Regions from separate parts of the Streptomyces sp. NPDC048416 genome, predicted to be linked through region 2. Evidence: riboswitches for the same ligand, from Rfam matches in the RefSeq annotation. Region 2 holds a riboswitch; each other region holds the start of a gene.
What was found. Region 2 has a riboswitch for cobalamin ahead of ACGFW5_RS04660 (ribonucleoside-diphosphate reductase subunit alpha). Riboswitches for the same ligand answer to the same signal wherever they lie in the genome.
Positions count from the first base shown of each region.

Region 1: it holds a riboswitch for cobalamin, as region 2 does, so the genes downstream of both, ACGFW5_RS29885 (cobalamin biosynthesis protein) here and ACGFW5_RS04660 (ribonucleoside-diphosphate reductase subunit alpha) in region 2, are expected to answer to the same signal.
Region 3: it holds a riboswitch for cobalamin, as region 2 does, so the genes downstream of both, ACGFW5_RS18910 (HoxN/HupN/NixA family nickel/cobalt transporter) here and ACGFW5_RS04660 (ribonucleoside-diphosphate reductase subunit alpha) in region 2, are expected to answer to the same signal.

Region 1 covers NZ_JBICXU010000033.1:28,630-39,007, forward strand. The annotation lists gene cobO (cob(I)yrinic acid a,c-diamide adenosyltransferase) at 1-319, opposite strand, end outside; gene ACGFW5_RS29875 (putative cobaltochelatase) at 319-2,385, opposite strand; gene ACGFW5_RS29880 (cobyric acid synthase) at 2,438-3,979, opposite strand; gene ACGFW5_RS29885 (cobalamin biosynthesis protein) at 3,961-4,917, opposite strand; cobalamin riboswitch at 5,014-5,155, opposite strand; gene ACGFW5_RS29890 (hypothetical protein) at 5,256-5,477, opposite strand; gene ACGFW5_RS29895 (anion permease) at 5,512-6,780, opposite strand; gene ACGFW5_RS29900 (lysozyme) at 6,892-7,680, opposite strand; gene ACGFW5_RS29905 (class II aldolase/adducin family protein) at 7,805-8,458, shown strand; gene ACGFW5_RS29910 (hypothetical protein) at 8,763-9,890, shown strand; gene ACGFW5_RS29915 (hypothetical protein) at 10,244-10,378, shown strand, end outside.
Region 2 covers NZ_JBICXU010000002.1:412,442-422,819, forward strand. The annotation lists gene ACGFW5_RS04640 (HD-GYP domain-containing protein) at 1-128, shown strand, start outside; gene ACGFW5_RS04645 (tetratricopeptide repeat protein) at 245-1,225, shown strand; gene def (peptide deformylase) at 1,306-1,938, shown strand; gene ACGFW5_RS04655 (ribonucleotide-diphosphate reductase subunit beta) at 2,018-3,046, opposite strand; gene ACGFW5_RS04660 (ribonucleoside-diphosphate reductase subunit alpha) at 3,046-5,427, opposite strand; cobalamin riboswitch at 5,552-5,696, opposite strand; gene ACGFW5_RS04665 (Uma2 family endonuclease) at 5,814-6,398, shown strand; gene mctP (monocarboxylate uptake permease MctP) at 6,462-8,081, opposite strand; gene ACGFW5_RS04675 (DUF3311 domain-containing protein) at 8,078-8,365, opposite strand; gene ACGFW5_RS04680 (GntR family transcriptional regulator) at 8,524-9,285, opposite strand; gene ACGFW5_RS04685 (extracellular solute-binding protein) at 9,748-10,378, shown strand, end outside.
Region 3 covers NZ_JBICXU010000013.1:110,017-120,394, forward strand. The annotation lists gene ACGFW5_RS18880 (DUF4191 domain-containing protein) at 1-304, shown strand, start outside; gene ACGFW5_RS18885 (RDD family protein) at 388-855, opposite strand; gene glnA (type I glutamate--ammonia ligase) at 1,066-2,475, shown strand; gene ACGFW5_RS18895 (ABC transporter ATP-binding protein) at 2,857-4,755, shown strand; gene ACGFW5_RS18900 (YybH family protein) at 4,933-5,298, opposite strand; gene ACGFW5_RS18905 (LysR family transcriptional regulator) at 5,433-6,311, shown strand; gene ACGFW5_RS18910 (HoxN/HupN/NixA family nickel/cobalt transporter) at 6,331-7,425, opposite strand; cobalamin riboswitch at 7,466-7,682, opposite strand; gene ACGFW5_RS18915 (ArsR/SmtB family transcription factor) at 7,759-8,148, shown strand; gene ACGFW5_RS18920 (hypothetical protein) at 8,189-8,470, opposite strand; gene ACGFW5_RS18925 (arsenate reductase family protein) at 8,588-8,950, shown strand; gene ACGFW5_RS18930 (Gfo/Idh/MocA family protein) at 8,958-9,881, opposite strand; gene ACGFW5_RS18935 (hypothetical protein) at 10,063-10,378, shown strand, end outside.

The DNA.
Region 1 (10,378 bases), on a different contig from region 2:
GGGTCGGCTCGCCCTCGGCGGTCTCGCGCTGGATCCACGACCAGCCCTCGCCCATCTTGTGCCAGTCGACGAGCCCGCCCTCGCCGGACGCCCCGAGCACCTTCAGCGCGTTCTCCTCGCCGACCTTCCACTTCGCCGACTTCACGAACTGGAACACCCCGATGGGCCAGCCCTGGTTCCAGGCGCGCAGCGCCATCCCGAACGCGGCCGTCGACTTCCCCTTGCCGACGCCCGTGTGCACCATCACCAGGTGCCTGTTGCGGCGCTGACGTGTCGTCAGACCGTCCTCGGGTACGACACTGACCTGTCCCTGCGGCATTAAGCGGCCCTCCTCGAAGTTCCCTGGACATCCTTGACGAGACCGGCGATGGAATCCGCCCGCAGCTCGTCCAACGTGACGGCGCCGCCGCCGAGTTCACGCGCGAGCTCACCGGCGAGCCCGAGCCGCACCATCCCCGACTCGCAGTCCACCACCACCGACGCGGTGCCCTCGGCCGCGTGCAGCCGGGCCGCCCGCCCGGCGAGCGCCACCGGCTCGGGGCCGCCCGTCGCACGGCCGTCGGTGACGACCACGAGCAGCGGACGCCGCGACGGGTCGCGAAGGCGCTCCACGCGCAGTACGTCATGGGCCTTGAGCAGGCCCGCCGCGAGCGGGGTGCGCCCTCCGGTCGGCAGTGTTTCGAGCCGGGCCGCGGCCGCGTCCACCGACGAGGTGGGCGGAAGCGCCAGCTCGGCCTCCTTGCCGCGGAAGGTGATCAGGCCGACCTTGTCACGGCGCTGGTAGGCGTCGAGGAGCAGCGAGAGCACCGCGCCCTTGACCGCGCTCATCCGCTGCCGCGCCGCCATCGACCCGGACGCGTCCACCACGAAGAGCACGAGGTTGCCCTCGCGGCCCTCGCGGGTGGCCTGGCGCAGATCGTCGCGGCGTACGACAAGACCCCGGCCGGAGCGTCCGCGTACCCGCTGGTGCGGGGCGGCGGCCTGCACCGTCGCCGTCAAGTGGAGCTTGGTGAGCGCCCCTTGGGGGCGGCGCGAACCGGTGGTGCGGCCGTGGTCGGTGCGGGCCCGCGAGCGCCGGCCCGCCGCGCCCTCGCCGAGCCCGGGCACGCTCAGCATCTTCGTGCGGAACGGCTCGGCGGCCTTCACCGCGGCGCGCTCACCCGGGCCGCCCGGCGCGGGGGCCGCGGGCGGCTCCACCGCGTCGGAGGATTCCGGGGACTCGGCCGGTCCGGACTCGGCGGGCGACTGCGGGGACTCGGAGGACTCGGGGGACTCCGGGGAGTTGCCCTGCGGCGGCACCCCGCCGCCCCCGCCACCGCCTCCGGGGCCCTCGGGGTCCGGGTCCGGATCGTCGTCGCCCTCGGCGCCCTCGTTGCCCTGGAACTGCTCCAGGGTCTCGTCGAGCTTGTCCTGGTCGAGGCCCGGCGCGTCGAACGGGTTGCGCCTGCGGCGGTGCGGCAGCGCGAGCAGCGCGGCCTGCCGGACGTCGTCGCTCGTCACCTCGGTGCGGCCCGCCCACGCGGCGAGCGCGGTCGCGGTGCGTGCCATCACGATGTCGGCGCGCATGCCGTCGACCTCGAACGCGGCGCAGGTCGCGGCGATCTGGAGAAGCACCGCGTCGCCGAGCACGACCGAGGGCAGCAACTCCCGTGCCGACACGATGCGTTGGCGCAGCGCGTCCTCGTCGTCGGCCCAGCGCGCGGCGAACGCCGCCGGGTCGTCGTCGTGGGCGAGACGGCGGCGCACCACCTCGACGCGCTGCTCGGGCTCGCGCGAGGCGGCGACCTCGACGGTCAGGCCGAACCGGTCGAGCAACTGCGGCCGCAGCTCGCCCTCTTCGGGGTTCATCGTGCCCACCAGCAGGAACCGCGCGGCGTGCCGCACCGAGACGCCCTCGCGCTCGACGTAGGACGAGCCCATCGCGGCGGCGTCGAGCAGCAGGTCGATGAGGTGGTCGTGGAGCAGGTTGACCTCGTCGACGTACAGGATGCCGCGGTGGGCGTCGGCGAGCAGGCCCGGCTCGAAGGCCTTCACGCCCTCGCCGAGTGCCCGCTCGATGTCGAGCGCGCCCACCAGACGGTCCTCGGAGGCGCCGACCGGCAGCTCGACCATCCGTGCGGGACGGGCGCCGCACGGCCCGCTCTCGTGCGGCCCGTCCGGGCACTGGGCGTCGGGCGCCGCCGGGTCACAGCTGAACCGGCAGCCCGGCACGACCGCGACCGCGGGCAGCAGATCAGCGAGCGCCCGAACGGCGGTGCTCTTGGCGGTGCCCTTCTCACCCCGGACGAGGACGCCGCCCACCGCCGGGCTGACGGCGTTCAGGAGCAGCGCGAGGCGCAGGTCGTCCATGCCGACGACGGCCGTGAACGGATACCGGGTGCTCATGTGCCGATGTCTCCTTCGAGTAGTGCTGTACGCGGCGGGCGGGCGGGGGTGGTCATGGGGCCCCCGGCGGGATGAACGGCAGCCCGGCGGGCGGGCCCTGCTCGATCAGCCGCAGCAGGGCGTCGGTGTCCGCGTGTTCTTCGATCAGGTCGCCGAGCCGGTCGAGCTGTTCCTCGCGCAGCACACCGAACGAGGTGTCGGGCGCGGGCACGAACCGGCGGCCCGCGTCCGTCGCGACCTGCGCGAGGAAGCGCCGCCGGAACGCGTCGCTCTCCAGGGAGCCGTGCCAGTGGGTGCCCCAGACCGGGCCGACCCGGCACCCGTCCAAGAAGGGCTCCCCGCCCAGGACTTCGGCCACGCCATGGTGGATCTCGTACCCCTCGACGCGCTCGCCGAGCGCCGTGCCGACCGGCCGCGCCAGGGTCTTCTCGGCGGCGAACCGCACCCGCACCGGCAGCAGGCCCAGGCCAGCCACCGATCCGGCCTTCGACTCGACGTCGTCCTCGATGTGCTCGCCGAGCAGCTGGAACCCGCCGCAGATGCCGAGCACCGGGCGGCCTTCGGCGGCCCTGCGCGCGAGCGCCGCCGCGAGGCCGCGCTCGCGCAGCCACGCGAGGGCGCGGACGGTGCCGCGTGTGCCCGGCACCACCACGAGGTCGGCGTCGGCCAGCTCCTCGGGCCGGTCGACGAACCGCACGACCACACCGGGCTCGGCCGCCAGCGCGTCCACGTCGGTGAAGTTGGACATCAGCGGCACCGCGCACACCGCGACCCGCAGCACGTCCTCGCCGACCGGTGGCGCCACCACGGACTCCCGTACGGCGCCGCGCATCGACACCCTGAGCCCGTCCTCCTCGTCGATGCCGAGGCCGTGGGCGTAGGGGAGGATCCCGTAGGTGTGCCGGCCGGTGAGGCCGCGCAGCATCTCGATGCCGGGCTCCAGGAGCGACACGTCGCCCCGGAACTTGTTGACGACGTACCCGGCGACCAGCGCCTGGTCCTCGGGGCTGAGCAGCGCCGTCGTCCCGAAGAAGGAGGCGAACACCCCGCCGCGGTCGATGTCGCCGACCACCACGACGGGCAGCCGCGCGGCCCGCGCGATGCCCATGTTGACGATGTCGGTGCGCCGCAGATTGATCTCGGCCGGGCTGCCCGCCCCCTCGCAGATCACGGCGTCATACGTGCCCCGAAGCTCCTCAAGGCACTCCAGGACGGTGCCGAGCAGCGCCTCCCGGCCGCGTCCGCCCAGTGCCTCGCCCGAGGACGGGCCCGCGGAGCCGAAGAACCCGCGGGCGCTCAGCTCGCCCACCGGCTTGCCCATGAGGACGACCTGGCTGGAGCGGTCGCTGCCCGGCTTGAGCAGCACCGGGTTCATGAGCGCGCTGGGCTCCACGCGCGCCGCCTGCGCCTGCATCGCCTGCGCCCGGCCGATCTCCGCGCCCTCCCGCGTGACGAACGAGTTCAGCGACATGTTCTGCCCCTTGAACGGCGCGACCTTCACGCCCCGGCGCACCAGCCAGCGACAGATGCCGGCCGTGACGACGCTCTTGCCCGCGTCCGACGTCGTGCCCGCGATCAGCAGCCCGCCACCCATGTACGTCCCTTTCTCACAGCGGCCCTCGTGGCGACGGCGGTGGCCAGCGTCAGCCAGCCCACCGTGCGCGAGAGCCGTACCGCCCGTTCGATGTCGGCGACCGCGACCGGCCGCCCCCGCGCGTTCAGGACCGGCCGGTGCTCGACGCGTCCCGCGTAGGACAGCGTGCCGCCGAGCCGCACGCCGAGTGCGCCCGCGAAGGAGGCTTCGACCGGGCCGGCGTTGGGGCTCGGGTGTTGTGCGGCGTCGGCGCGCCAGGCCCGTACCGCGCCCTTGGTGTCCGGTCCCGCGAGCGCGGCCAGGGCCGCGGTGAGCCGGGCGCCGGGCCAGCCCGCCACATCGTCCAGACGTGCCGAAGCCCAGCCGTATCTGCGGTACTTGACCGACTTGTGACCGATCATCGCGTCCAGCGTGTTGACCGCGCGGAAGCCCACGAGGCCCGGCACGCCCGCGAGCGCGCCCCACACCAGAGCGCCGACGACGGCGTCCGAGGTGTTCTCGGCGACCGACTCGACCACGGCCCGCGCGATGCCGTCGCTGTCCAGGGACTGCGGGTCGCGCCCGCACAGATGCGGAAGGCGCTCCCGCGCCACCTCGATGTCGCCCGCCGCCAGTGCGCCGCCGATCGCCCGCGCCTCGCGGCCGAGCGACGTGCCGCCCACCACCGACCAGGTGGCGGCGGCGGTCAGCGCGACGCTCGCGGCGGGACGGCATCGCAGGGCTCGGGAGGCGAGGGCCGCGGTGGCCGCGGCGCCGCCCGCGCACACGATCGTGTGCAGCGCGCCCCAGCCGCGGTGGTCGCGCCACAGGGCGCGCTCGACGGCGCCCGCCGCCCGGCCGAACGCGGCGACCGGATGGCCGCGGCGCGGGTCGCCGAGCAGGAGGTCGCCGATGAGACCGGCCGTGGCGCCGTAGGCGAAGGTGCGATCGGCCCGCATCCGCTCAGCCCGCCAGGGCGTCGCGGGAAGGACCGGAAAGTCTGGGCAGGCAGGCGCGCATGGCGGTATGTCCTCACTCAGGGTGTCCGCGCCCTGGTTCGACGTGACCGGCGGCGAGAGTTCCTGGCTCACGGGGATCGCTCCCCGGTGACAGTGGCGGGACCGCGCCGGATTCTCACCGGCTTCCTCTTCTGCCGCCGTAGCTGGCCGGTGCAGTCCACCACGCTGTGAGAACAGCCGTCAACTTGCTGTTGACCTGCGGCGCGAGAGCGTGCCCTGGCGCACGGAAAACCGCCCCGCGGCAGGAGCCGAAGGGCGGTTCACCGGGTGCCCGTGGGTCAGGCGACGATCAGATGGATCCCGTACGCCACGGCCGCCGCGCAGAGCGCGAAGCAGGCGTACGCGGTGGTGCGGGCCACGAGCACATGGCCCGATCCCGAGGCCGCGGCCTCCCGCTTGGTGAGGCCGACGATGCCGACGGTGAACAGGCCCACCAGGCCGACGGTCACCGCGAGGCTTACGCCGAAGACGGAGCCGAGAGCCGCCCAGTCGATGCGCATGAGGATTCCTTACCTGTACCTGGTCAGTGCCTGGTCAGACCGCAGCCGGGGTGGGCGGGTCCGCGGGGGCCACCGGGGCCGGGGCCTGGATCGTGGCCCTGAGGTCGGTGGACGCGACGGCGATGCCGGTCGGCGGCGGGCTGACCGCGGCGATCGCGGTGGTGATGACACCGGCGGGCTCGGCCGCGGGGGCCTCGTCGATCTCGTCGGCGGTGACGTTGTGCCGGTCGACCGGCTGGCGGCGCGACAGCTTCCAGATGGTGCCCGAGCCGGCGATCAGGAGAAGGGCGACGGCGGCGATGCCCCAGGCGCCCTGCCGGGTGAGGAATTCCGCGCCCGCACCGACGACGGCGGCGGCCGGCAGCGTCAGGACCCAGGCGACGGCCATCCGGGTCGCGGTGGACCAGCGGACCACCCCGCCCTTGCGGCCGAGGCCCGCGCCCATGACCGAGCCGGAGCAGACCTGGGTGGTGGAGAGCGAGAAGCCGAGGTGCGAGGAGGCGAGGATGACGGTGGCGGCGCCGGTCTGGGCGGCGAAGCCCTGCGGCGGCCGGAGCTCGGTCAGGCCCTTGCCCATGGTGCGGATGATGCGCCAGCCGCCGATGTAGGTGCCCATCGCGATGGCGAGGCCGGCCGAGACGATGACCCACAGCGGGGGGTTCGCACCCGGGCTCAGGACACCGCCGGTGACCAGGGCGAGGGTGATGATGCCCATCGTCTTCTGGGCGTCGTTGGTGCCGTGGGCGAGCGAGACGAGCCCGGCCGAGGCGATCTGGCCGGCGCGGTAGCCCTTCGCGGTGGCCTTCTCGTCGGTGTTCCGGTTGATCCGGTAGGTGAGCCGGGTGGCCAGCATCGAGGCGATGCCCGCGACGACCGGCGCGGCGACGGCGGGGAGCAGCACCTTGGTGACGACGGTGGAACCGTTGACCGAGGACCAGCCGGCCGACATGACCGCGGCGCCGATGAGACCGCCGAACAGGGCGTGCGAGGAGCTGGAGGGCAGCCCGAGCAGCCAGGTCAGCAGGTTCCAGAGGATGGCACCGACCAGGGCCGCGAAGATGACCTCGGTCCGGATGCCTTTCTCGTCGATGATGCCGCCGGAGATCGTCTTGGCGACCTCCACCGACAGGAACGCGCCGACCAGGTTGAGCGCGGCGGACAGGGCGACCGCGGCTTTGGGCTTCAGGGCGCCGGTCGAGATGGTGGTGGCCATCGCGTTGGCGGTGTCGTGGAAACCGTTCGTGAAATCGAACACTAGAGCTGTCACGATCACAATCGCGAGCAGCAGCGTGATGTGTTCCATTTACCCAGGCAATCGTTCGACGTCAGTGTCGGGACGAACGTAAGTAACCTGAATGAACGGAAGATGAACTGAGGCGGGCGTCACGGTGTATGTAGGCGCGTCCGGGGCACATCACCCCGCCGCGAACCGCTTCAGCTGCGCAAAAGTCCCATTGAAGAGATTCTGGTCACCCGGCAGGGGGCCGCTTCCGTTGTCGTGCTGCCAGAGCGTCCAGTACGACCAGCCCGCGGGCAGCGCGCCCGGAGCGGTGGCGTACCGGGCCAGCCACAGGGGATGGCCGGCGGCGAAGGCGCGGCTGTGGCCGGTGCAGGCGTTCCACCAGGCCGTGCTCGTGTAGATCACCGGACGGCGGCCGGTGCGCAGCCGCACCTCGTCGCTGAACCCGGTGATCCAGGCGGCCATCGCGGCGGGGCTCAGCCCGTAGCAGGTGTCGCCGCTGCCGCCGTTGGCCTCCTTGCCGTACGGGTTGTGCTCCAGGTCGACCGCGGGCGGCAAGGTCCAGCCGTCGGCCCGCCAGCCACCCCCGTTCGCCACGAAGAAGGCGGCCTGCGCGCGGCCGGTGGACTGGTCGGGCACCGCGAAGTGATAGGCCCCGCGGATCAGACCCGCCCGGCGCGCGCCGGCGTACTGCTGCCCGAAGTAGGGGTTGCGGTACGTCGTGGACTCCGTCGCCTTCACGTACACGAAGGTGGCGCCGCGGCTCCTCGCGGCCGCCCAGTCGACGCTCCCCTGGTGCGAGGAGACGTCGTGTCCGGCCGGCTTGCCCGCGGCCGCCGCGGCGGGCAGCGCCGTGAGCGCCGTACAGCCGAGCGCCAGGGCCGCGAGCAGGGCCCCGAGCGTGGCCCCGATCGAGGCCCGCGCGCCGGTCCTGCGGGGGAGCGGACCGCGGTCCCGAGCCATGGGTTCTTCCTCGGATGTGTCGGATGCGTCGGATGCGGGTGTACGGGACAAAACACCGCGAGGCTAGTGGACGATCCACCCCCGATTCCCCACGCGGGGCCGCCGCCCTGGAAGGATCAACCGCATGAGCGACAACGAGGCGGCCATCGCCGGGGCATGGGCCGAACTGACCGCCACCGCACGCAGGACCGCCACCGAAGGCCTGGTCGTCGGCACCTCGGGCAATGTGTCGGTACGCGTGGGCGAAACCATCCTCATCACCCCCACCGGCGTCCCCTACGACCGTCTCGGTCCCGCCGACACGGTCGCCGTCGACCTCGAAGGCCACCAGGTCCTTGGCACCCTGCGGCCCACCAGCGAACTGCCGATGCACCTCGCCGTGTACCGCAGCACCGACGCCCGCGCCGTCGTCCACACCCACGCCGTGCACGCCACCGCCGTGTCCACCCTGGTGCCCGAACTGCCCCTGGTCCACTACATGGCGGCCGCCCTCGGCGGACCGGTCCGCGTCGCCCCCTACGCCCTGTACGGGAGCGAGGAGTTGGCCGGGAACATGCTGAGGGCGCTGGAGGGCCGCACCGGATGCCTGCTCCAGAACCACGGAACCGTCACGTACGGAAACAGCCTCGCGCAGGCCTACGACCGCACCGCCCAGCTGGAGTGGATGTGCCGGCTCTGGCTCACCGCCGCGGCCCTGCCCGGCCGCGCCCCGTCCCTGCTCAGCGCCGCCCAGCTCGACGAGGCGGCCCAGCGGTTGCGCGGCTACGGACAGCCCTAGGGGGTGTCTGGTGGATCATGGCCGGGGGTGCGGCGCCTGGCACGGCACCTCGCGGCGTTGCCGAAACGCCCCGATAGCTCCGCTATCACGACGTTCCGGCGCCTTGCGATGCACCGCACCAGGCGCCGCACCCTGACCGACCCTGATCCACCAGACACCCCCCAGGTCGTGTCTTCGAAGTGGCGTCGTCCGCCCGTAGGGCGGGGCCGGCGGGCCAGGGCCGCGCTCGCCTGCGCCGGTGATCTCCCGTCCCGCCCGGCCCCGCCCACTGGCACACCGGCGGTTCGACCCCGAGACTGGACAGGTGCGCCCCGCTACCAAGACGGCCGCAGCCGTCACCACACTCATCGGCGTCGGCGCGGCAGCGGTCCTCGCCGGACGCTTCGCCAGCGCCGCCGCCCTCAAGGCGCCGCCGGGCCGCCCGCTGCCCGCCGACCGCCGGCTGACCGTGCACGCCGCGGAACCCGGCCGCGTCACCCTGACCCGCTCACTCGCGGCACTGCGCCCGGGAACGTACGGGCTGACGGGCGACGGCGTCCACGCCGTCGTCGGTGACGTCCTGGACACGGCCCCGCACACCGCCGACACGGTCGTACGCCGCCTCGAACGGGTCACCCACGGCGTCCTCACGGCGGGGGACCGCGTCGCGCTCACCCCTCAGGTCCACCACGGCACCCCGGGCACCGCCCTCGGCATCGAGTACCGGGACGTCGAGATCCCGGGCGAACTCGGCCCGCTGCCCGCCTGGTTGGCGCCCGCCGTCCGCACCACCTGGGTGATCGCCGTGCACGGCCTCGGCACCACCCGCGAACACCCCCTGAACGTCCTGGAGTTCCTGCACCGCCAGCAGCTCCCGGTGCTCTCCCTCGCCTACCGCGGCGACGAGGGCGCGCCCCGCTCCCCGGAAGGTCTGGGCCACCTGGGCGACTCCGAGTGGCGCGACCTCGACGCCGCGATCCGCTACGCCCTGCGCTCGGGCGCCCAGAACGTCATCCTGCACGGCTGGTCCACCGGCGCCACGATGGCGCTGCGCGCCGCCGCCCACTGCGCCCAGCGCGAACGCATCAGCGGCATCGTTCTGGACTCTCCGGTGCTGGACTGGGAGTTCACCCTGCGCGCCCTCGCCGCGGCCCGCCGCACCCCCGGCCCCCTGCTGCCGCTCGCCGTCCGGGCCGCCCAGGGCCGCACCGGGCTGCACGGCGACCGCCTGCGGGAAGCCATCGACCCCGGCGCCCTGCGCGTCCCGACGCTGCTCTTCCACGGCCCCGACGACACGCTCGCCCCCTGGGGACCGTCCCGCCAACTCGCCGACCGGCGCCCGGAACTGATCACGCTGCACACCGTCCCGCACGCCCCCCACGCCGCGATGTGGAACGCCGACCCGGCCGGCTACGAAGAAACCCTGCGCCGCTTCCTCACCCCCCTCATGTGACGCGGCCGGCCGCCCGGCCACACCAGGCACAGCCATTCCGTTTGGGTGACCGGCCGAGCGGCGAGGCCACGCCCCCGCGGGGTGGCCCCTGGCGTCACGCGGCTCCCTTCGCCGCCGGAGCAACAGAAACGGCCGATTCCGTTTGGGCTCGCGGGCGGTCGACGACCGGCATCCTGCCGGGCAACCGCCCCGGGCCCCTCGCCCGCCCCCACCGCCCCGGCGGTGACGGGCGTGGCCGATTCCGTTTGGGCTTTCGGGCAGTGAGCGGGAAGACTGCATGCGTGACGTCCCGGAAGCCTGAAGAGAAGTTGCCGCGCGACTCCAGACTGCGGCTTGTCCGCGCTCCGCACCCGATGCAGGCCCGGCCCCTCGCGGCCGCCCGCAGGGCCGTGTCCGAGCGGCGTACCCGGTCGGCGCCCCGGCCGCCCGCTGGCACCCCGGCCGCCGGCGAACTGGCCCGCCAGGCCAGAGCGGTGCTCGCCGACGCC
Region 2 (10,378 bases):
CCGGCAGCTCCCTGAACGCACTCGAACAGCTGCGCCTGGGCACCGGCCGTGACTACCATCCCCGCGTGGTCGAATCCCTGGCACGCGTGCTGGCCCGGGGCTGTCTGACCCGGGTGCCGCCTGGGTAACCCAGGAGTAATGAGCGGCCTTCCGGCCGGGCATGGTTGGATGCGAAAGAACCCAGAAAACTGGGAGACCGTAAGACCGACCCGGTAGCCGGGGCCGGTCTGGGCAGGCGGGAATCGTGAGGATCTTCGGCAAGGGACGGCACCGGCCCTCCGCCTCGTGGCGGCAGGCCACAGACCGTGCGTTCACGCTGATCGGCGACGGCAGGTACGAGGACGCCGGGGCGCTGCTCACGCGCGCCGCGGACCTGGAGCCCTGGCTTTCGGAGTCCTGGTTCAACCTGGCGCTGCTCCACAAGTTCCGGCACGACTGGGAGCAGGCGCGGGCGGCCGGGCTGCGTGCCGTGGCGCTGCTCGACAAGGAGTCCGGCGCCCCCGACTGGTGGAACGTGGGCATCGCGGCCACCGCGCTCCAGGACTGGCCGCTGGCCCGCCGCGCCTGGCAGGCGTACGGCCTGAAGGTGCCGGGCGAGGCCACCGGCAGCGGCGAGCCCGTCGGCATGGAGCTCGGCAGCGCCGCCGTGCGCCTCTCGCCGGAGGGGGAGGCGGAGGTGGTGTGGGGCCGCAGGCTCGACCCGGCCCGCATGGAGGTCCTGTCCATCCCGCTGCCGTCGTCGGGCCGGCGCTGGGGCGAGGTCGTGCTGCACGACGGCGTCCCGCACGGCGAGCGCACCACCGCCGCGGGTCCGTCCTTCCCCGTGTTCGACGAGATCGAGCTGTGGGCGCCCTCGCCGGTGCCGACCTGGGTGGTCCTCCTCGAAGCGGCCACCGAGGCCGACCGGGACGCCCTGGAGCGCCTGGCCGCCGACGCGGGTTTCGCCGCCGAGGACTGGTCCTCGTCGGTACGCCTGCTGTGCCGGGCCTGCTCCGAATCGCAGATGCCGAGCGACGAGGGCGACGGCGAACACCTCGACCCGCACGACCACAGCGAGCCCGGCCACCCCGGCCCGCTGGGCCACCGCACCAACGGCGACCTGTGGGTCCCGGAACGCGAGTGCGGCATCGCGGCCCCGGCAGGTCTGGTGCGCGGGCTCCTCGACGGCTGGGTGGCCGACAATCCGGACAGCCGCGAGTGGCGGGATCTGGAAGAAGTCTGCTGAACGGCAGCGGAACCCGGCCGGGCCTGGCCTTAGGCTGTACGGGATCGGAATCGGGTTTTTGAGGAAGGCTTACGGCGGACATGGCGCAGCAGCAGACGGACCAGCAGGTCGAGAACGACGGGTTCGTCGTGGACACGGAGGACTGCGAGGCGCGTGAGCTGGCCCACCGCGAGCGCGGCACCGCCCGACCGATCACGGTCGTCGGCAACCCGGTCCTGCACAAGGAGTGCAAGGACGTCACCGCCTTCGACGGCGAGTTGGCCCAGCTGGTCGACGACATGTTCGCCAGCCAGAAGGCGGCCGAGGGCGTGGGCCTCGCGGCCAACCAGATCGGCGTGGACCTGAAGGTCTTCGTGTACGACTGCCTCGACGACGAGGGCGTGCGACACGTCGGCGTCGTCTGCAACCCGGTCGTCGAAGAGCTCCCCGCCGAGCTGCGCGTCCTGGACGAGTCCAACGAGGGCTGCCTGTCGGTGCCGACCGCGTACGCCGAGCTGGCCCGCCCCGACTACGCCGAGGTCAGCGGCCAGGATGCCGAGGGCAACCCGATCAAGGTGCGCGGCACCGGCTACTTCGCGCGCTGCCTCCAGCACGAGACGGACCACCTGTACGGGCGGCTCTACATCGACCGCCTCTCCAAGCGCGACCGCAAGGACGCACTGAAGCAGATGGCGGAGGGCACCGCCCGCTACGAGACGGTCCCGAACAACTGACGTAGTACGCCCACGAGTTGAGGCCCCGCCCCCCCCGGAATTCGCCTGGGGGAGCGGGGCCTCGGCCGTTCACGACGGACTAGAAGTCCTCGTCGAAGCCCACCGAACCCTCGACCGCCACCTGGTAGGCCGACGGGCGGCGCTCGAAGAAGTTCGTCAGCTCCTGGACGCCCTGGAGCTCCATGAACGAGAACGGGTTCGACGAGCCGTACACCGGCGGGAAGCCGAGCCGGGTCAGCCGCTGGTCGGCGACGCACTCCAGGTACTCGCGCATCGACTCGGTGTTCATGCCGGGCAGGCCCTCGCCGCACAGGTCGCGGCCGAACTGGAGCTCGGCGGCGACCGCCTCCTTCAGCATGTCGGTGACCTGCTGCTCCAGCTCGTCGTCGAAGAGCTCGGGTTCCTCCTTGCGGACGGTGTCCACGACCTCGAAGGCGAAGTTCATGTGCATCGTCTCGTCGCGGAACACCCAGTTGGTGCCGGTCGCCAGGCCGTGCAGCAGGCCCCGGCTGCGGAACCAGTACACGTAGGCGAAGGCCCCGTAGAAGAACAGGCCCTCGATGCACGCCGCGAAGCAGATCAGGTTGAGCAGGAAACGGCGCCGGTCGGCCTTGGTCTCCAGCCGGTCCAGCTTCTCGACCTCGTTGATCCACTTGAAGCAGAACTGCGCCTTCTCGCGGATCGAGGGGATCTCCTCGACCGCGTCGAACGCGGCGGCGCGGTCCTGCGGGTCGGGCAGGTAGGTGTCGAGCAGCGTCAGATAGAACTGGACGTGCACGGCCTCCTCGAAGAGCTGACGGCTCAAGTAGAGCCGCGCCTCGGGGGAGTTGATGTGCTTGTAGAGCGTGAGCACCAGGTTGTTGGAGACGATCGAGTCGCCCGTCGCGAAGAACGCGACCAGGCGGCCGATCATGTGCTGCTCGCCCGGCGTGAGCTTGGCGAGGTCGGCGACGTCGGAGTGGAGGTCGACCTCCTCCACGGTCCAGGTGTTCTTGATCGCGTCCCGGTACCGCTCGTAGAAGTCCGGGTAGCGCATCGGACGCAGGGTCAGTTCGAAGCCCGGATCGAGCAGGTTCTTGTTGATCGGGGCCTTGTCGGTGGAACTCATTACTGGCAGGCCTCGCAGGACTCGGGGTTTTCCAGGGAACAGGCGACCGCGTCGGCGTCGGGCGCGGCCTGCTGGACGGGGATGGTGGCGCTGGCCTGGGCGGCGCGGGCGATGCGGGTCGCCGGACGCGAGCGCAGGTAGTACGTCGTCTTCAGACCCTGCTTCCAGGCGTACGCGTACATCGACGACAGCTTGCCGATGGTGGGCGTCTCAAGGAACAGGTTGAGCGACTGCGACTGGTCGAGGAAGGGGGTGCGGGCGGCGGCCATGTCGATCAGGCCGCGCTGCGGGATCTCCCACGCCGTGCGGTACAGGGCGCGTACGTCGGCCGGGATCCAGCCGAAGCCCTGCACCGAGCCGCTGGCCTCGCGCAGCGCCTCGCGGGACTGGGCGTCCCACACACCGAGGTTCTTGAGCTCCTGCACCAAGTAGCCGTTCACCTGGAGGAATTCACCGCTCAGCGTCTCGCGCTTGAAGAGGTTGGAGACCTGCGGCTCGATGCACTCGTACACGCCCGCGATGGAGGCGATGGTCGCGGTCGGCGCGATCGCGAGGAGCAGCGAGTTGCGCATGCCGACCCTGGCGATGCGCTCGCGCAGGGCGGCCCAGCGCTCCGGCCAGGTCAGCTCGACGTCGTAGTGGTCGGGGTGGAGCACTCCGCGCGCGGTGCGGGTCTTGTCCCACGCCGGCAGCGGGCCGGACCGTTCGGCGAGGTCGGCGGAGGCCTCGTAAGCGGTCAGCATGATCCGCTCGGACAGCTTCGTCGACAGGGTCTTCGCCTCGGGGGAGTCGAAGGGCAGCCGCAGCTTGAAGAAGACGTCCTGGAGGCCCATCGCACCCAGGCCCACCGGACGCCACCGGGCGTTGGAGCGCCCGGCCTGCTCGGTCGGGTAGAAGTTGATGTCGACGACCCGGTCGAGGAAGGTCACGGCGGTGCGGACGGCCTCGTCCAGACGCTCCCAGTCGATGTCCTGGGAAGCGGTGTCCACGAACGCGCCGAGGTTGACCGAGCCGAGGTTGCACACGGCCGTCTCGCCGTCGTCGGTCACCTCCAGGATCTCGGTGCACAGGTTGGAGGAGTGGACCGTGTGGCCGGGCTCGGCCGTCTGGTTGGCGGTGCGGTTGGAGGCGTCCTTGAAGGTCATCCAGCCGTTGCCGGTCTGCGCGAGGGTGCGCATCATGCGGCCGTACAGGTCCCGGGCCGGCATGGTCTTCTGGGCGAGCCCGGCGGCCTCGGCCCTGCGGTAGGCGGCGTCGAACTCCTCGCCCCACAGGTCGACGAGCTCGGGCACGTCGGCCGGCGAGAACAGCGACCACGTGCCGTCGGCGTCGACGCGGCGCATGAACTCGTCGGGGATCCAGTGCGCGAGGTTCAGGTTGTGCGTACGGCGCTGGTCCTCACCGGTGTTGTCGCGCAGCTCAAGGAACTCCTCGATGTCACAGTGCCAGGTCTCCAGGTACACCGCGGCCGCGCCCTTGCGCCGGCCGCCCTGGTTGACCGCGGCCACCGAGGCGTCCAGCGTCTTGAGGAACGGGACGATGCCGTTGGAGTGGCCGTTGGTGCCCCGGATCAGCGAACCGCGGCCACGGATGCGGGAGTAGGAGAGCCCGATGCCGCCCGCGTGCTTCGAGAGCCGCGCCACCTGGTGGTAGCGGTCGTAGATCGAGTCGAGCTCGTCGAGCGGCGAGTCCAGCAGGTAGCAGGACGACATCTGCGGGTGGCGGGTGCCGGAGTTGAAGAGCGTGGGGGAGGACGGCAGGTAGTCCAGGCGGCTCATCAGGCCGTACAGGGACGCCACTTCGTCCAGCGCGCGCACCGACTCGTCCTCGGCGAGGCCGGATGCCACGCGCAGCATGAAGTGCTGGGGGGTCTCGACGACCTTGCGGGTGATCGGGTGGCGCAGCAGGTAGCGGGAGAAGAGGGTGCGCAGGCCGAAGTAGCCGAAGCGGTCGTCGGCGCCGTCGGCGAGCGCGGCGTCCACGAGGGCGTTCAGGCGCTCCGCGTGGGCGAGTACGAAGTCGGCGGTGCGGTCCGCGATCAGGCCCTCGCGGTGGCCGACGGCCACGGACGCGGAGAACGACACCGCGCCCTGGCTCGCGGCCTCTTCGGCGATGGTGACGGTGAGGAGGCGCGCGGCGAGGCGGGAGTACGCCGGGTCCTCGGAGATGAGCCCCGCGGCCGCCTCGGTGGCCAGCTCACGCAGCTCGGCCGTGTCGGAGCGGGCGTTGCGGCCCCGCAGCGCGGCGGCGGCGACCCGGCCCGGGTCGGTGTCCGGGAGGTCGGCGGTGAACTCGGTCAGGGTCCGCAGCAGCGCGGTCCCGGGGGCATCCGCGAGCTCATCGGTGATCGCTGAAGCGGGATCCGCTGGGGCGATGGTCACGTGGGGGCACTCCCTCGCTCGGCACGGGGCCTTCGGGGGAGGCGTCGGCGCGCGTCGGGGCAGCCCGCAGCGCGTCGTCCACCGGCCCAACCGCGAGGCCCGGACGTCTGGCACCCGGATCGGTCGAACCGGATGCGCCATCGGCAGGTCTTCGGACTCGGCCCGTACAAAAGGGTACGGGTCATACCGTTGCGGGACAGTTCCGGATTCGCACCGGATTCCCCTGCGGCGACAGCGAGGACGAGCATACATGTGGGGGCTGCCTCATCGAGCACCCCCCACATGTTGTGTCGCTGTGTTCGTGGGGGGCGTCGGACGGAACTCAGGCAACTGTCATTGGCCTCCGCTATCGTCGATGACAGACCTTTGAGGAAGGCGAGTGAGGCATGGTCGTCATGACGCACCGGGCCCAGATGCAGACCGAAGACTTCGAGACCCTCGCGCGCATAGGTGCCCGCGAGGTCGAGGGGCTGCGGCTTGAATTCATTGACGGGAAGCTGGGGGTCAAGGCCGTGCCGGACGGGGACCACGACCGAATCGTGCTGTGGCTGGCTCGCATCTGTATGCAGCACCGGCCTGAGCTGTGGCTTCACGTCGAGCGGGGTCTGGCGGTTCAGGAATACCGCTCGGGTCGCGCGCGCCCGGACGCGTCCATGGCCCCGGACGACGCGTTTGTGGGGCAGGGGGAGTGGGCCGATCCGGCACCCGTCCTCATGGTTGTCGAGGTCACCTCGTACGATTCCGACACGGACGCGCGTGATCGAAACGAGAAGCCGCGCGCCTACGCGGAGACCGGCATTCCTGTGTACCTCCTCATCGACCGGGAGCGCTGCGAGGTCATCGTCCGCAGCGAGCCTGACGGCATGCGGTACGAGAGCATCCGTACCGTCCCCTTCGGCAAGGACATCGACCTTCCCGAGCCCGTCGGCATCACCCTCCCCACCGAGCAGCTCAAGGACTGGGTGCGCTGACCCGCTCACGACGAAGGGCCGTGGCACCCCGGGTGCCACGGCCCGTCGTCGTTCAACGCAAACTCAGTGCGCCGTCCCCGCCGTCGCCGGCGGCAGCTCGGTCGCGACACCCGGGTCGCCCGCGTCCGCCGTGTAGTCCTCGGGCGACGTCTCGTCGACGCCGTCCGGGGCCTTCACGGCCCGCAGGACGAAGGTGAGGACCACGGTGACCACCACGTTCAGGACGAACGCGGTGAGCCCGATGTAGCCGATCTCGCCGATGCCCGGGATCTCCTTGGAGGAGCCGCCGAAGTGCTTCTGGGTGGGCGAGCCCACCCCGTACGCGGCGAGCGTGCCGTAGACCATGCCGACCGCCCAGCCGGCCAGCAGCGCCCAGCGGTGGAACCAGCGCGTGAACAGGCCGCCGACCAGGGCCGGGAAGGTCTGGAGGATCCAGATGCCGCCCAGGAGCTGGAAGTTGATGGCCACGGTCTTGTCCATGGTCAGGACGAAGACCAGCGCGCCGACCTTCACCACCAGCGAGACCAGCTTGGAGACCTTGGCCTCCTGCGAGGGCGTCGCGTCGGGCTTGATGAAGTCCTTGTAGATGTTGCGGGTGAAGAGGTTCGCGGCCGCGATGGACATGATGGCCGCGGGCACGAGAGCGCCGATGCCGATCGCCGCGAAGGCGACGCCCGCGAACCAGTCGGGGAACATGTCCTCGAAGAGCTGCGGGATCGCGAGCTGCCCGTTGGTGACCTTGACGCCCGCCGCGATCGCCATGAAGCCGAGCAGCGCGAGCAGGCCCAGCATCAGTGAATACAGCGGCAGGATCGTGGTGTTGCGGCGGATCACGTTGCGGCTGCGCGAGGAGAGCGTCGCCGTGATCGAGTGCGGGTACATGAACAGCGCGAGCGCCGAGCCGAGCGCGAGGGTGGCGTACGTCCACTGGCTCTTCTCGCCGGGCACGAGCGCCCCGGTCGGCTTGCCCCCGGGCGGCCCGGCGAACTTGTGCTGCGCCGCGCTGAAGATGGCGTCGAAGCCGCCCAGCTTGATCGGGATGTAGATGATCGCGACCGCGATGACGAGGTAGATCAGCCCGTCCTTGACGAACGCGATCAGTGCCGGGGCGCGCAGGCCCGAGGAGTACGTGTACGCCGCGAGCACCGCGAAGGCGATGAGCAGCGGCAGGTCCTTGACGAACCAGTTGCTGGACTCGCCGCCCACGCCCATGACGTCCAACACGGCCTGGATGCCGACCAGTTGGAGCGCGATGTACGGCATCGTGGCGAGGATGCCGGTGATCGCGACCGCGAGCGAGAGGCTCTTGGAGCCGAACCGGCCGCGCACGAAGTCCGAGGTGGTCACGTACCCGTGCTTGTGCGAGACCGACCACAGGCGCGGCAGGAAGGTGAAGATCAGCGGGTAGACGAGAATCGTGTACGGGACCGCGAAGAAGCCGGCCGCGCCCGCCGCGTAGATCGCTGCCGGGACGGCCACGAACGTATAGGCCGTGTAGAGGTCGCCGCCGAGCAGGAACCAGCAGACCCAGGTGCCGAACGACCGGCCGCCCAGGCCCCATTCGTCCAGGCTCGCTTCGGTCTCGGCCCTGCGCCAGCGGGCGGCCATGAAGCCGATCACCGTGACGGCCACGAAGAAGAAGATGAAGACGCCGAGTGCGACGCCGTTCACGCCGTCCTTCACTTGGACGCACCCCCCTTGGTGTTGTCGGAGGCGCGCGATGCGGAGGCCGGGCGCGAACGCTGGTCGTGCTGCCACAACTTGTACGCGATCATCGTGAGCGCGGTGGAGATGAGCACCCAGAGCATCTGGTACCAGTAGAAGAACGGGATGCCGCCCAGTTTCGGGTCGGTCCTGGCGTACGAGCTCACCCACATCATCGCCACGAGGGGCGCGATCAGGCAGAGCGCGATGACCACGCGCACGGGCGTGATCACCGGTCTCTTCATTTCCGTCGATTCCGGCATTGGGTGGCTCCGTCCCCTCGCGATCACCTGTGCGTTGGATCACTTGTAATGCGCAGGAAATCTAGGGGAGAGATTCGGTCAAGGGAACCCCCGTCCGGATTCCGGACGTGCCGGAAGGGCCCGAACGGCCCAGTGGCGGCTCGGTTGTGGAGGCGTGCTCAGTCGGTCGGGCGCTTGAGGCGGGCCACGAACTTGTAGCGGTCGCCCCGGTACACCGACCGCACCCACTCCACCGGCTCGCCCCCGCCGTCCAGGGAGTGCCGCGACAGCATCAGCATCGGCAGGCCCACGTCGGTGCCGAGCAGCCCGGCCTCGCGCGGGGTGGCCAGGGAGGTCTCGATGGTCTCCTCGGCCTCGGCCAGATGCACTCCGTACACCTCGGCCAGCGCGGTGTAGAGGGAGGTGTACTTCACCAGGGAGCGGCGCAGCGCGGGGAAGCGCTTCGCGGACAGGTGGGTGGTCTCGATGGCCATCGGCTCGCCGCTCGCCAGGCGCAGCCGCTCGATGCGCAGCACGCGGCCGCCGGCGGTGATGTCGAGCAGCCCGGCGAGGGTGTCGTCGGCGGTGACGTAGCCGATGTCCAGGAGCTGGGAGGTCGGCTCAAGGCCCTGGGCGCGCATGTCCTCGGTGTACGAGGACAGTTGCAGCGGCTGGGAGACCTTGGGCTTGGCGACGAAGGTGCCCTTGCCCTGGATGCGCTCTAGGCGGCCCTCGACGACCAGCTCTTGCAGGGCCTGGCGCACGGTGGTGCGGGAGGTGTCGAACTCGGCGGCGAGCGTCCGCTCGGGCGGCACGGGGGTGCCGGGCGGAAGGGTCTCCGTCATCTCCAGCAAGTGGCGCTTGAGGCGGTAGTACTTCGGCACGCGGGCGGTGCGGACGCCGGCGCCCGCCTCCGTCGTGCCGCTCCCGTCGGCGGCCATGGTCTGCCTTCCCGAGTGCTGCGCTGCTGCCGTCACCGGCTCCTCCGTCTGTCGCGGCTCACATGGTGGCACGGACCGGTCACGGGTCGTCGCCCTCCGTCAGGGGGTCGGTCCGGTAACGCGATCGACAAGCCCTTCTTATACACCGCCGCGCGGCGGACGTGCGGGGGAGTATGCAAGTTGGTCTAAACCATTAAAGCCCAGGCGGCTCTCGGAGGCAGCTCGAAGTGGGGCGGCCGGGGCCCGTGGGGACCGAGTCGCGGGGCCCGGCGAACGGTGAGGTGTCGGTCCGATAACGGACGGTCTCAGCGTTCTTATCGACCCTTGACACCCCAATAGGTCTAGGCCAAGCTCCCGGTACTGGTCTAAACCATTAAAGACCAGATCCCAGTCCCACGGGTAGTACTTCGCGTATGTGGCATCGCGGTGGGCGGGGGGTTTCTCATCCCTGAGGAGAGTGGCGTGAAGCGCAAGCTCATCGCGGCGATCGGCGTCGCGGGCATCATGATCGGTGCCGCGGCATGCGGCGGCAGTGACAGCAAGGACGGCGCCGCGGGGGGCGACGCCAAGGAGCTGACCGTCTGGCTGACGGTCGACGCCCAGAAGAACTGGCCCGAGCTGGTGAAGGCCGCGGACGACGCGATCGTCGCCAAGCACCCCGGTCTGAAGATCAACCACGAGTACTACGGCTGGCCGGACAAGAACGCCAAGCTGGACGCCGTCCTCGCCACCGACAAGGCGCCGGACGTCGTGGAGATGGGCAACACCGAGATGCTCGCCTACTCGGTCAAGGGTGCCTTCGCCGAGGTCGACCCGTCGAAGTTCGACAACTCCGCCGCCTGGCTGGACGGCCTCAAGGCCTCGGTCACGTACAACGGCAAGACCTACGGCGTCCCCTACTACGCCGGTGGCCGCACCGCGACCTGGCGCAAGGACATCGCCACCGACGCGGGCATCACCGCCACCCCGAAGACCTACGCCGAGCTGACCGCCGACCTGGACAAGGTGCAGGACAAGCAGGGCGACAAGTTCAGCGCCTGGTACCAGCCCACCCGTGACTGGTACGCGGCCATGTCCTTCGTGTACGACGCCG
Region 3 (10,378 bases), on a different contig from region 2:
TCTGGTGGCCGAGGGCAACCCGAACCGGGTGAAGTCCCTGCTGGCCGCCGAGAAGAAGAAGATGGCCCGCATCGTGGTGGACGTTCCGGTCCACGATGTGATCGTCGGCGACGGCGAGGGCCAGGTGCCGCTGAAGAAGGTGCGCACCACGCTCCTGAAGCTGCCCCGCGTGCTGTCGGGCCCCCAGGTCACCGCGGCCAACGACCGGCTGCGCGCCATGGGCGACCTGATGAGCAACATGCCGCTGCCGAAGGGTCCGATGCCCAAGGGCATGCGGATGCCGCGCGGCGGAAAGATGCGCTGACCCTCACCTCGTACGCATACGGAAGCGGCCCGGACCGACATGGTCCGGGCCGCTTTCTGACGTCGTGCGCGGCGCGAGGAGGGTCAGATCCTGACCTGGACCGCGCGGGCGAGGCGGTCGTGCAGGCCGCGGCCGTCGCGGTCCCAGATCAGGGCGGGGATCGCCAGACACAGCAGTACGGTGCGCACGACGACCCGCACGATGCCGAGCCGGCCGCCCTCCTCGGCGACCACGCGCAGGCCGAGCAGCCGCTTGCCGGGCGTGAACCCGACGGTGCCGACCGTCAGCACACCGAGCACCAGGAACACGAGCAGCGTCCAGTTGTTCGCGGCCTGCGTGTTGCCGTGGGCGATCAGCTGGTAGGCGATCAGGGCGCACAGGGCCCAGTCGATGAAGATGGCGCCGAAGCGGCGGCCGAGCGGGGCCACCGAGCCGGGCCCGTCCTTGGGCAGACCGAGCCGTTCGCCCCGGTAGCCGAAGTCGACGCCCATGTCTTCGGCGGCCGCGCGGGGCCCCGACAGCCACGATCCCATTGCTTGCCTGTTGTCCACGGCTCCCACGGTACTGCGCCCGTTTTCGATCACTTCGGTCCGGGTCAGTCTTGGCGCGGTCGTCACCAGGCCGGTTAACTTGGGTGAAACAAACGGGTCACGCTTGAGAAATCCCGGCTGCCTATGGTCGGGTCCAGCGTGTGCCCCCGCACTGGCCGCACGAACGAGCTGCAACCCCGCCCCTCCCCGGGTGGGAGTAGGAGGAGTTGGATGTTCCAGAACGCCGACGACGCGAAGAAGTTCATCGCGGACAACGACGTGAAGTTCGTCGACGTCCGGTTCTGCGACCTGCCGGGCGTGATGCAGCACTTCACGATCCCCGCGAAGGCGTTCGACCCCGCCGAGGAGCTGGCCTTCGACGGTTCGTCGATCCGCGGCTTCCAGGCCATCCACGAGTCCGACATGGCGCTCCGCGCGGACCTGTCGACGGCGCGCGTCGACCCGTTCCGCCGGGACAAGACGGTCAACATCAACTTCTTCATCCACGACCCGATCACGGGCGAGCAGTACAGCCGCGACCCGCGCAACATCGCCAAGAAGGCCGAGGCCTACCTCGCCTCGACCGGCATCGCGGACACCGCGTACTTCGGCCCCGAGGCCGAGTTCTACGTCTTCGACTCGGTACGGTTCGAGACCTCCGCGAACCAGGCGTTCTACCACATCGACTCCGAGGCCGGCGCCTGGAACACCGGCTCGGAGGAGAACAACCGCGGCTACAAGGTCCGCTACAAGGGCGGCTACTTCCCGGCCCCGCCGGTCGACCACTTCGCCGACCTGCGTGCCGAGATCTCCCTTGAGCTGGAGAACTCCGGCCTCCAGGTCGAGCGCCAGCACCACGAGGTCGGCACGGCCGGCCAGGCGGAGATCAACTACAAGTTCAACACGCTGCTCGCCGCGGCCGACGACCTGATGCTCTTCAAGTACATCGTGAAGAACGTCGCCTGGCGCAACGGCAAGACCGCGACCTTCATGCCGAAGCCGATCTTCGGTGACAACGGCTCGGGCATGCACGTCCACCAGTCCCTGTGGGCTGGCGGCGACCCGCTGTTCTACGACGAGCAGGGCTACGCGGGCCTCTCGGACATGGCGCGCTACTACATCGGCGGCATCCTCAAGCACGCCCCGTCGCTGCTCGCGTTCACCAACCCGACGGTGAACTCCTACCACCGCCTGGTCCCCGGCTTCGAGGCCCCGGTCAACATGGTCTACTCGCAGCGCAACCGCTCCGCCGCGATGCGCATCCCGATCACGGGCTCCAACCCGAAGGCCAAGCGCGTCGAGTTCCGCGCCCCGGACCCGTCCTCGAACCCGTACCTCGCCTTCTCGGCGTTGCTGCTCGCGGGCCTCGACGGCATCAAGAACAAGATCGAGCCGGCCGAGCCGATCGACAAGGACCTGTACGAGCTGGCTCCCGAGGAGCACGCGAACGTCCAGCAGGTCCCGACCTCGCTCCCGGCCGTGCTCGACGCCCTGGAGGCGGACAACGAGTACCTCCAGGCCGGCGGTGTCTTCACCTCCGACCTGATCGAGACGTGGATCGACTACAAGCGCACCCACGAGATCGCCCCGATCCAGCTGCGCCCGCACCCCCACGAGTTCGAGCTGTACTTCGACCTCTAAGGATCACCAGCTGGTTGACCTCCAGGTTCGCGCTGCGGACCCCTCGCACGTCCGCGAGGGGTCCGCAGTTTTTTTGACCCACGAGACGCAGCGCGTAGAAGTCTGGCGAATCCTGGCCTCGTCGCTGCGCAGCGGCGCGCACCCCTGAGCACGGTGCGCCGCCCGGTCGGCCAGGTCAGCGGTAGGAGAGCCACCGGCTCCGATCCTGTCGGCTCGCAGTCAGCTGCGACAGCACGCCGCCGTCCTGTCCGAGCGGCGGGGCTCGGAGCGCTCCGCCCGCTCCCCCGTTGTGCTCCCTCCTATCGGGTGGCGCCCCCTGCGGAAGGTCCCCCGCACGGTCGCTGTGCGGGAGGGTAGGCAAATTCCTACCCAGGGGGCGGCATGGCGGAGGCTGTCGAAGATCAGCGGGCCGATGAGCAACTTCGGTACCGGTCAAGCTCGTTGGAGGCGGCGCAGCGGCGTCCCGTGACGACGCGGACGATGGCGCGGCGGCTGCCCGAGCTGGTGCGGAAGGCGTTGGCGCTGGCCTGGCGGGTGGACCGGCGAGCCGTGCTCGTCCTGCTCTGCTGCCAGGCCCTTTCGGGGTTCTTCGAGGCATTCGGGCTGCTCGCCACCACCCGTACGATCACCGCGCTGATCGCAAGCGGGGACATCGCGCACCGGCTGCGCGATGCGGTGCCCTCGATCGCGGTGCTCGCCGCGGCGGCCGGGCTGCGGGCGCTGCTCGGGATCGTGGTGGTGAACATCTCCGGCCGGCTCTCGCCCCGGATCTCTCGCGAGGCCGAGATGCAGATGCTCGCGGCCGCCGTGCGGGCCGAGTTGTCGGCGTACGACCAGCCCGGGTTCAACGACAAGCGGGAGGCGGCCGACCGGGGCGCCGAGGTCGCGCAGCAGCTGCTGACCGATTCGCAGGACCTGATGGCGTGCGTGGCCTCGCTCGTCGCGGCGGCCGGCGTCGTGACCGTGCTGCATCCCGCGCTGCTCCCCCTGCTCCTGCTGGCCGCGCTGCCGCAGGGCATCGCCGGGGTGAAGGCCGCGCGGGTGCACTACGAGGCGTCGCGGGCCATGAGCGCCGAGCGCCGCACCCTGAACCTGCTGCGCTGGTTCGTGATCGACAAGGACACCGCCGACCAGCTGAGGTCCTGCACGATGGCGCGCTTCCTGCTCGACCGGTACCGGGCGATCGGGCAGCGGGTCGACGCCGCGACCGACAAGGCCATGCACCAGGGCGCCCGTTACTCGGTGTTCGGCGCGCTCGCCGGCGGCCTCGCGGCCGGGGCGGTGTGGGCGGCGCTCGCCTGGCTGCTCGGGTCGGGGCGGATGTCGGTGGCGTCGGCGGGCACCGCGGTGTTCGCGCTGCGCACGGTCGGCTCCTCGCTGCACGGCGTGGTCGGCTACGGCACACGGCTGTTTCGGACGGGGCTCTACCTGGACGACTGGGCGGAGTTCATCGACGAGGCGGGCGGGCACCGGATGGCGCGCGGGCAGGTGGTCCCGCCGGCGCCCGGCGTCGTACGCGCCGAGGCGCTGACGTACCGCTACCCGGGAAGCGAACGGCCCGCCCTGGAGAAGGTGACCCTTGAGGTACGCAGGGGCGAGGTGCTGGCGCTCGTCGGCGAGAACGGGTCGGGCAAGACCACCCTCAGCAAGCTGCTCACCGGGCTCTATCTGGCCGACGAAGGGACGGTGACCTGGGACGGGGTCGCGGTGGAGCGGTGCGATCCGCTGGCGCTGTGGCGCCAGACCGCCGTCGTGCCGCAGGACTTCGCGCACTGGCCGATGTCCGCGCGTGACAACATCACGCTCGGCCAGCCGCACGGGGGCGACGAGGCGGTGCTGCGCGCCGCGGCCCACTCCGGCGCGTCGGAGGTCGTCGACGGGCTGCGCAGCGGGCTCGACACGCTGCTCGCGCGGGAGTGGTTCGGCGGGGTGGAGCTGTCCGGCGGGCAGTGGCAGCGGATCGCGATCGCGCGGGCCTTCCACCGGCCGGCCGGGCTGCTCGTGATGGACGAGCCGACGAGCGCGCTCGACGCACGGGCCGAGCACCGCATCTTCACCGGCCTGCGAACGATCGCGCAGGACCGGGCGGTGGTCCTGGTGACCCACCGCCTCGCGAACGTCGCGGTCGCGGACCGCATCGTCGTCCTCGACCGGGGCCGGATCATCCAGCAGGGCACCTTCGCCGAACTCGTCGCATCCGATGGCCTGTTCAGAGAACTGTGGCTGCTCCAGAACGACCGGGGCGTACCGGGGCCGCGCGCGCCCCAGGGGGACGGATAGCGGCCGGGCGACACCGTGCAGCCGGGCGACACCGTGCGGGAGGACGACACCGCGCGGGAGGACGACACCGCGCGGGAGGACGACACCTCCGTATCCGCCCCGCGCACGCCCCGGAACGTCCTGGTCCGCCAAGCGTCAAGAGCCGAGCACCCTGCATCAAGCGCCCTACTGTGCCGCTCAGTTGGCGGGTGTGACGAACTCCGGCTGGTCGAGGAAGCGGAGCCAGCTTCCGTCGGGCTGGCGGCGCACGACCTGGGCGCGGGCGCCGCTGCCGTCCTTCGGCGGAGTCGCGGTGAGGGCGATGTCGCCGTTGATCAGCGTCGGCAGCGGCTCCTCCCGCTCGAAGCGGGGCCGGCCGGCGAGCACCTTCTCCCACAGCTCGCGGATCGCCTCCCGGCCCACCGTCCGGCTGCCCGGCGGGAAGGCCAGCACCGCGTCCTCCTCATAGAGCGCGGCGACTCCGGCCGCGTCCCCCGCGTTGGACCGCTCGACGAACAGGCGGGTGATGTCCTCGGGCCGCATGGCCTTCTCGTACTCCGGCATGGGTTCTCCTCCTGGAATCGCGCTTCGGTACGTCTTGTGGGCGTTTCGGTTCCGTCTTCCGGCACGTCCCAGCCTGGGTCCGCCGCGACCAGAAGTCCAACAGATGGATCGGATGGGAACTAGAATCCACAGTCATGGACCTGAGGCAGCTCGAATATTTCGTCGCCGTCGCCGAGGAGCAGAACTTCACGCGCGCGGCCGAGCGGGTGCACATCAGCCAGTCGGGCGTCAGTGCCCAGATCCGGCAGCTGGAACGGGAGCTCGGGGCCGAGTTGTTCGACCGGTCGGCGCGCGCCGCCACCCTCACCACCGCGGGCAGGGCGGCGCTCGAACACGCCCGCGCCACGCTCTCGGCCGCCGGGGCGGTGAGCCAGGCGGTGGGCGAGGTGACCGGCCTGCTCCGGGGCCGGCTCACCATCGGGATGGTCATCGGCTGCACCGTCACCCCGCTGTTCGACGCGCTCGCCGCGTTCCACCGGGCACATCCCGGCGTGGAGATCTCCCTGCTGGAGGACCGTTCCGACCGGCTCGTCGACGGCGTCCGCGCCAGCGCCGTCGACCTCGCGCTCATCGGAACGCCGACTGCGACCCATGACGGACTGGAGACGCTGACGATCATCAGCGAGACGCTCGTCGCGGCGGTCCCGGCCGGCCATCCCCTGGCGCGGCGGCGGCGCGTGACCCTGAGCGACCTGACCGCGTACCCGATCGTCTGCATGCCCCCGGGCACGGGCCTGCGCACCGTCTTCGACCGGGCCTGCGCCGCCCAGCGGCTCAAGCCCGCGATCGCGTGGCAGGCCAGTGCCGCGGACGCCATCGCCGACCTCGCCGACCGCGGGCTCGGTGTCGCCGTCCTCTCCGAGTCGATGGCGGCCCGCTACCGCGAACGGCTCACCGCCCGCCCCATCGACGACCTCGACACACCCGCGTTCCTCTGCCTCGTCCACAAGCCCCACCCCAGCCCCGCGGTAAGGGAGTTGCTTGCGCACAGCCGACGAGCCTTCCTGCCCTAGGGGGTGGCGCGGCCCCGCGTCACGCGTTGGACGCCGCCCACTTCTGCTCCACCTTCCCCAGCCGCCAGTACGCCAGCGCCGCCGCCCACACCACCACGAACAGGCCGACGATGACGAAGCCGACGTTGTCCAGGTTCAGGTCCGCGATCCAGCCGCTGACCGGGTCGGTGAGGTCGAACTTCTCGTGCACGACCCCGACCAGTTCGATGGTGCCGATGAAGAAGGCGACGGCGATCGACAGGCCGGTGATGGTGAGGTTGTAGTACACCTTGCGGACCGGGTTGGAGAAGGCCCACTGGTAGGCGAAGTTCATGAACGTGCCGTCCAGGGTGTCGAACAGGCTCATCCCTGCGGCGAACAGCAGCGGCAGGCACAGGATCGCGTACCAGGGCAGACCGGCGGCGGCGCCCGTGCCGGCCATCACCATCAGGGTGACCTCGGTGGCGGTGTCGAAGCCGAGGCCGAACAGGAAGCCCAGCGGGAACATCTGGCCCGGCCGCGTGATGGACTTGGTGAAGCGGCCCAGGATGCGGTTCATGAACCCCCGCGAGTCCAGGTGGGCTTCGAGCTCCTTCTCGTCGTACGCGCCCGCCCGCATCGCACGGAACACCTTCAGGATGCCGAACAGGGCCACCAGGTTGAGCGCGGCGATGAGGTAGAGGAAGGAGCCGGAGGCGGTGGTTCCGAGGACGCCGAGCACCTGGTGGGTGTCGGACTTCTCGTTCATGATGGTGCCCGCCAGATGTGCGCCGCCGGCCACCAGCGCCGCCATGATGACGACGACGCTGGAGTGCCCGAGCGCGAACCAGAAGCCCACGGAGACCGGCCGTTTGCCGTCGGCCATCAGCTTGCGGGTGGTGTTGTCGATGGCGGCGATGTGGTCGGCGTCGAAGGCGTGCCGCATCCCGAGGGTGTACGCGGTGATGCCGAGGCCGATGCCGTACGTCTTGGTGCCGACCGCATAGTGCTCGGGGGCCACCAGGAGGAACAGGATGCCGAACGCGGCCACGTGCAGGGCCGCTATCACCGCAAGGAGCAAGCCCGTGCGGACGGTGTCCTCGCGCCGCCAGTGGAAGGTCGGCGCGGCGGTGGCCGGCTGGGTGGATGTACTCATGGGCAGGGTCATACGGGTCACGCTCCAGCACCTCGTGGATCACTTCGTGAGATGCCGCGGCCGGTCTCCTGGCTGACGGGTGGGTGCGGCCGCCCCGGCCTTCCCAGCCAGGTGGATGCTGGCCAGTGGCGTCGCGAGGGGACGGCTGCTCCCCCGAGAAATCCGGGGGAACCCGATCACAGTGGCGAGGGCCGCTCCGGTTTCGCACCGGTCTTCCCGAACACCACGGCCAGGTCACCCTAGACGCTGCGGAGTTGCCCGCACAGCTGCACAGCTGTGCAGGTATCGAAGATCACACGGAGCGGCCCGGCGCGCTCCTGCGAGGATGCGGGTATGCATCTCGTCCCCGCCGAGCGCGCCGGCCACCGCACCATCGACGGCCACCGTGTCTGTGACGCCATCGCCGCGATCGGCGACCCCGGTCGCGTACGCGCCTGGGCCGAGCGGTTCTCGCTGCTCGCCGACCCCAACCGGCTCGCGCTGCTGCTCGCCCTGCACCGGGCCGGGCCGCTGGCCGTCTCCGACCTCGCGGTCGCCACGGGCATGCGCGACCCGGCCGTCTCGCAGGCACTGCGCCTGCTGCGGGCCGCCGGGACGGTCGCCGGGGAGAAGGACGGGCGGGTGGTGCGCTACCGGGTGGTGGACGAGGCGACCGCGCGCCTCCTGGACCAGTACGCGATGACGCCCTCGGGGACCGGCCCCGGCCACGCCTCGACGGCATGACCGGGACCGGGCGCGGCGACGGACCGGCCGCCGCCGGTGATCAGCGCCCGTCGTAGATCAGCGCACGCACCATCCGGCAGGTCGTCTCCGACGGCGGGTGCACGCCGATGAGTGCGGCTACGCCGCGTATCGTGCGGTCGGGCGCCTGCTCGGGCCGGTACACACCCGTGTCGAGCAGCGCGATGGCCAGGCGCATGGCCTTCAGACGCCGGTTGTGGGACTCGTACCACACGCGCGGCCGCCCGGCGGGCAGCGGCACCTTGCGAAGGGGCCGGAGGGACAGCTGTTTCGGGGCGTGCGAGGCGAGTACGGCAGCGGTCATGGGCATCCTCCTGGACAGTCGGGGACCCTCACTTACTCCCTCGATTTTACTGGGGACCACTGACAATCGTCCCTGGCCGGAAGGGCTTTGAGGGGGCTCGCGGGTAACCTTGCGGGCATGGAGATCTGGATCAACCCGGCCTGTTCGAAGTGCCGCAGCGCGGTGAGTCTGCTGGACGCCGAGGGCGCCGACTACACGGTGCGCCGCTACCTCGAAGACGTGCCGTCCCCGGACGAGATCCGGGCCGTCCTCGGCCGGCTCGGCCTCGAACCGTGGGACATCACGCGCACCCAGGAGGAAGCCGCCAAGGAGCTCGGCCTCAAGGACTGGCCGCGCGACGCGGACGCCCGCGAGCGCTGGGTGACGGCGCTCGCCGAGCACCCGAAGCTGATCCAGCGCCCGATCATCACGGCGGACGACGGCACGGCCGTGGTGGGCCGTACCGACGACGCCGTACGCGATGCGCTGACCCGCAGGTAGCGCCGCATCAGGCCCGGTCGAGCTGTGCCTCGGCGTCGGAAAGGAGCTCGGTGATCCGCGCCCCGAACCGTGCGTCGCAGGGGTGCGGCACCCCGGTGCGGGCCGATGCGAGGAGGGCGTCGATCGCCGCGCCGAACGCGTCGAGCGCGCCGCCCCACTCGGGCATCGCCGCCGAGCCCGCCGCGCCGAGCAGCCTCACCTCGACGCCCGCGGCCGCCGGGGGCGCGGTGAAGCTCAGGTCGGCGGTGCTGGAGGCGCCGGAGGCGTGACGCAGGATCAGGTGCGCGGTGTCCCCGAGGCCGGGCGCGGCCGTCACCTGCGTCACCTCGCCGAGCACCCCGGCGAGGACGGCGAGGGCGTGCGGGCCGACGTCCCAGAGCGCGCCCTTCTCGCCGCGCCAGGGCGAGGCGGCGTACGGGCTGCGTTCGGCGCCCGGCGTGAACAGCGACCCGTACCACCGGGCGTGTCCGGTGAACCAGCCCTCCGTCCCGGTCTGCTGGGCCACCCACGCGGCGGTCTCCTTCGCGAAACGCAGGGTGAAGAAGACGACGGAGGCGACCCGGGCACGCTCGGCCTCGTCGGCGAGCTCACGGGCCACCGCGACATCGGTGGCGACCGGCTTGTCCAGAAGCAGATGGCAGCCCGCCCGCGCCGCCCTGATCGCCAGCGGTGCCTGGACGTCCGGCGGCAGCGCGAAGGCGACCGCGTCGCAGTCCGCGAACAGCGCGTCCGCGTCCTCGTACACCCTGACCCCGTGCGCGTCCGCGACGGCGGCGGCGGCCTCGGGGCGCCGCCCCCACACCCCCGCGAAGTCGACGCCGGGATGCGCGGCGAGCGCCGGTGCGTGGGTGGCGACGGCCCAGGCGCCGGTACCGAGGAGGCCGATGCGGGGGGTGCTGACGATGGGGTTCATGGGATTCATGGGGTTCATGGGGCCAGTCTGCCCCGGACGGAATTGCGGTGGCGGCGCCCGGGGGGTGCGGTGTTACGTTTCCGGGAGCCGGCCGCGGGACTTCGGTGCGACTTCCGGGACTTGCCTCTGAAGCAAACATTTCGCTGCTCGCGCCCCCTTTCCCCGGCCGGCTTCCCTCTTTCACCCCCGGGAGATCCCCATGGCTCAGGAGAGCCGCGCCGAGCTGGTGGCGGCCGAGGACGTGCTCCTCTTCGTGAACGCCGCCGTCACGGCCACCGGACAGCGCGAGTTCCGCTCGGCCGCGGGCGAGCAACGGCTCTCCCTCGCCTTCCTCCACGCGTACGTGCGCGTCAACTACCGCCGGGTGTACGCCGCAGTGCTCGCGCTGGACATCAACGACCACAACGCCGCGCTCATCGTGCGCCACCTCCTGGAGAACGCGGGTGAGGCGAGTGCCGAGGACAAGCGCACCGAGGGACGGCTCATCGCGGCCCGGCTCGCGGTGCTGCCGCCGC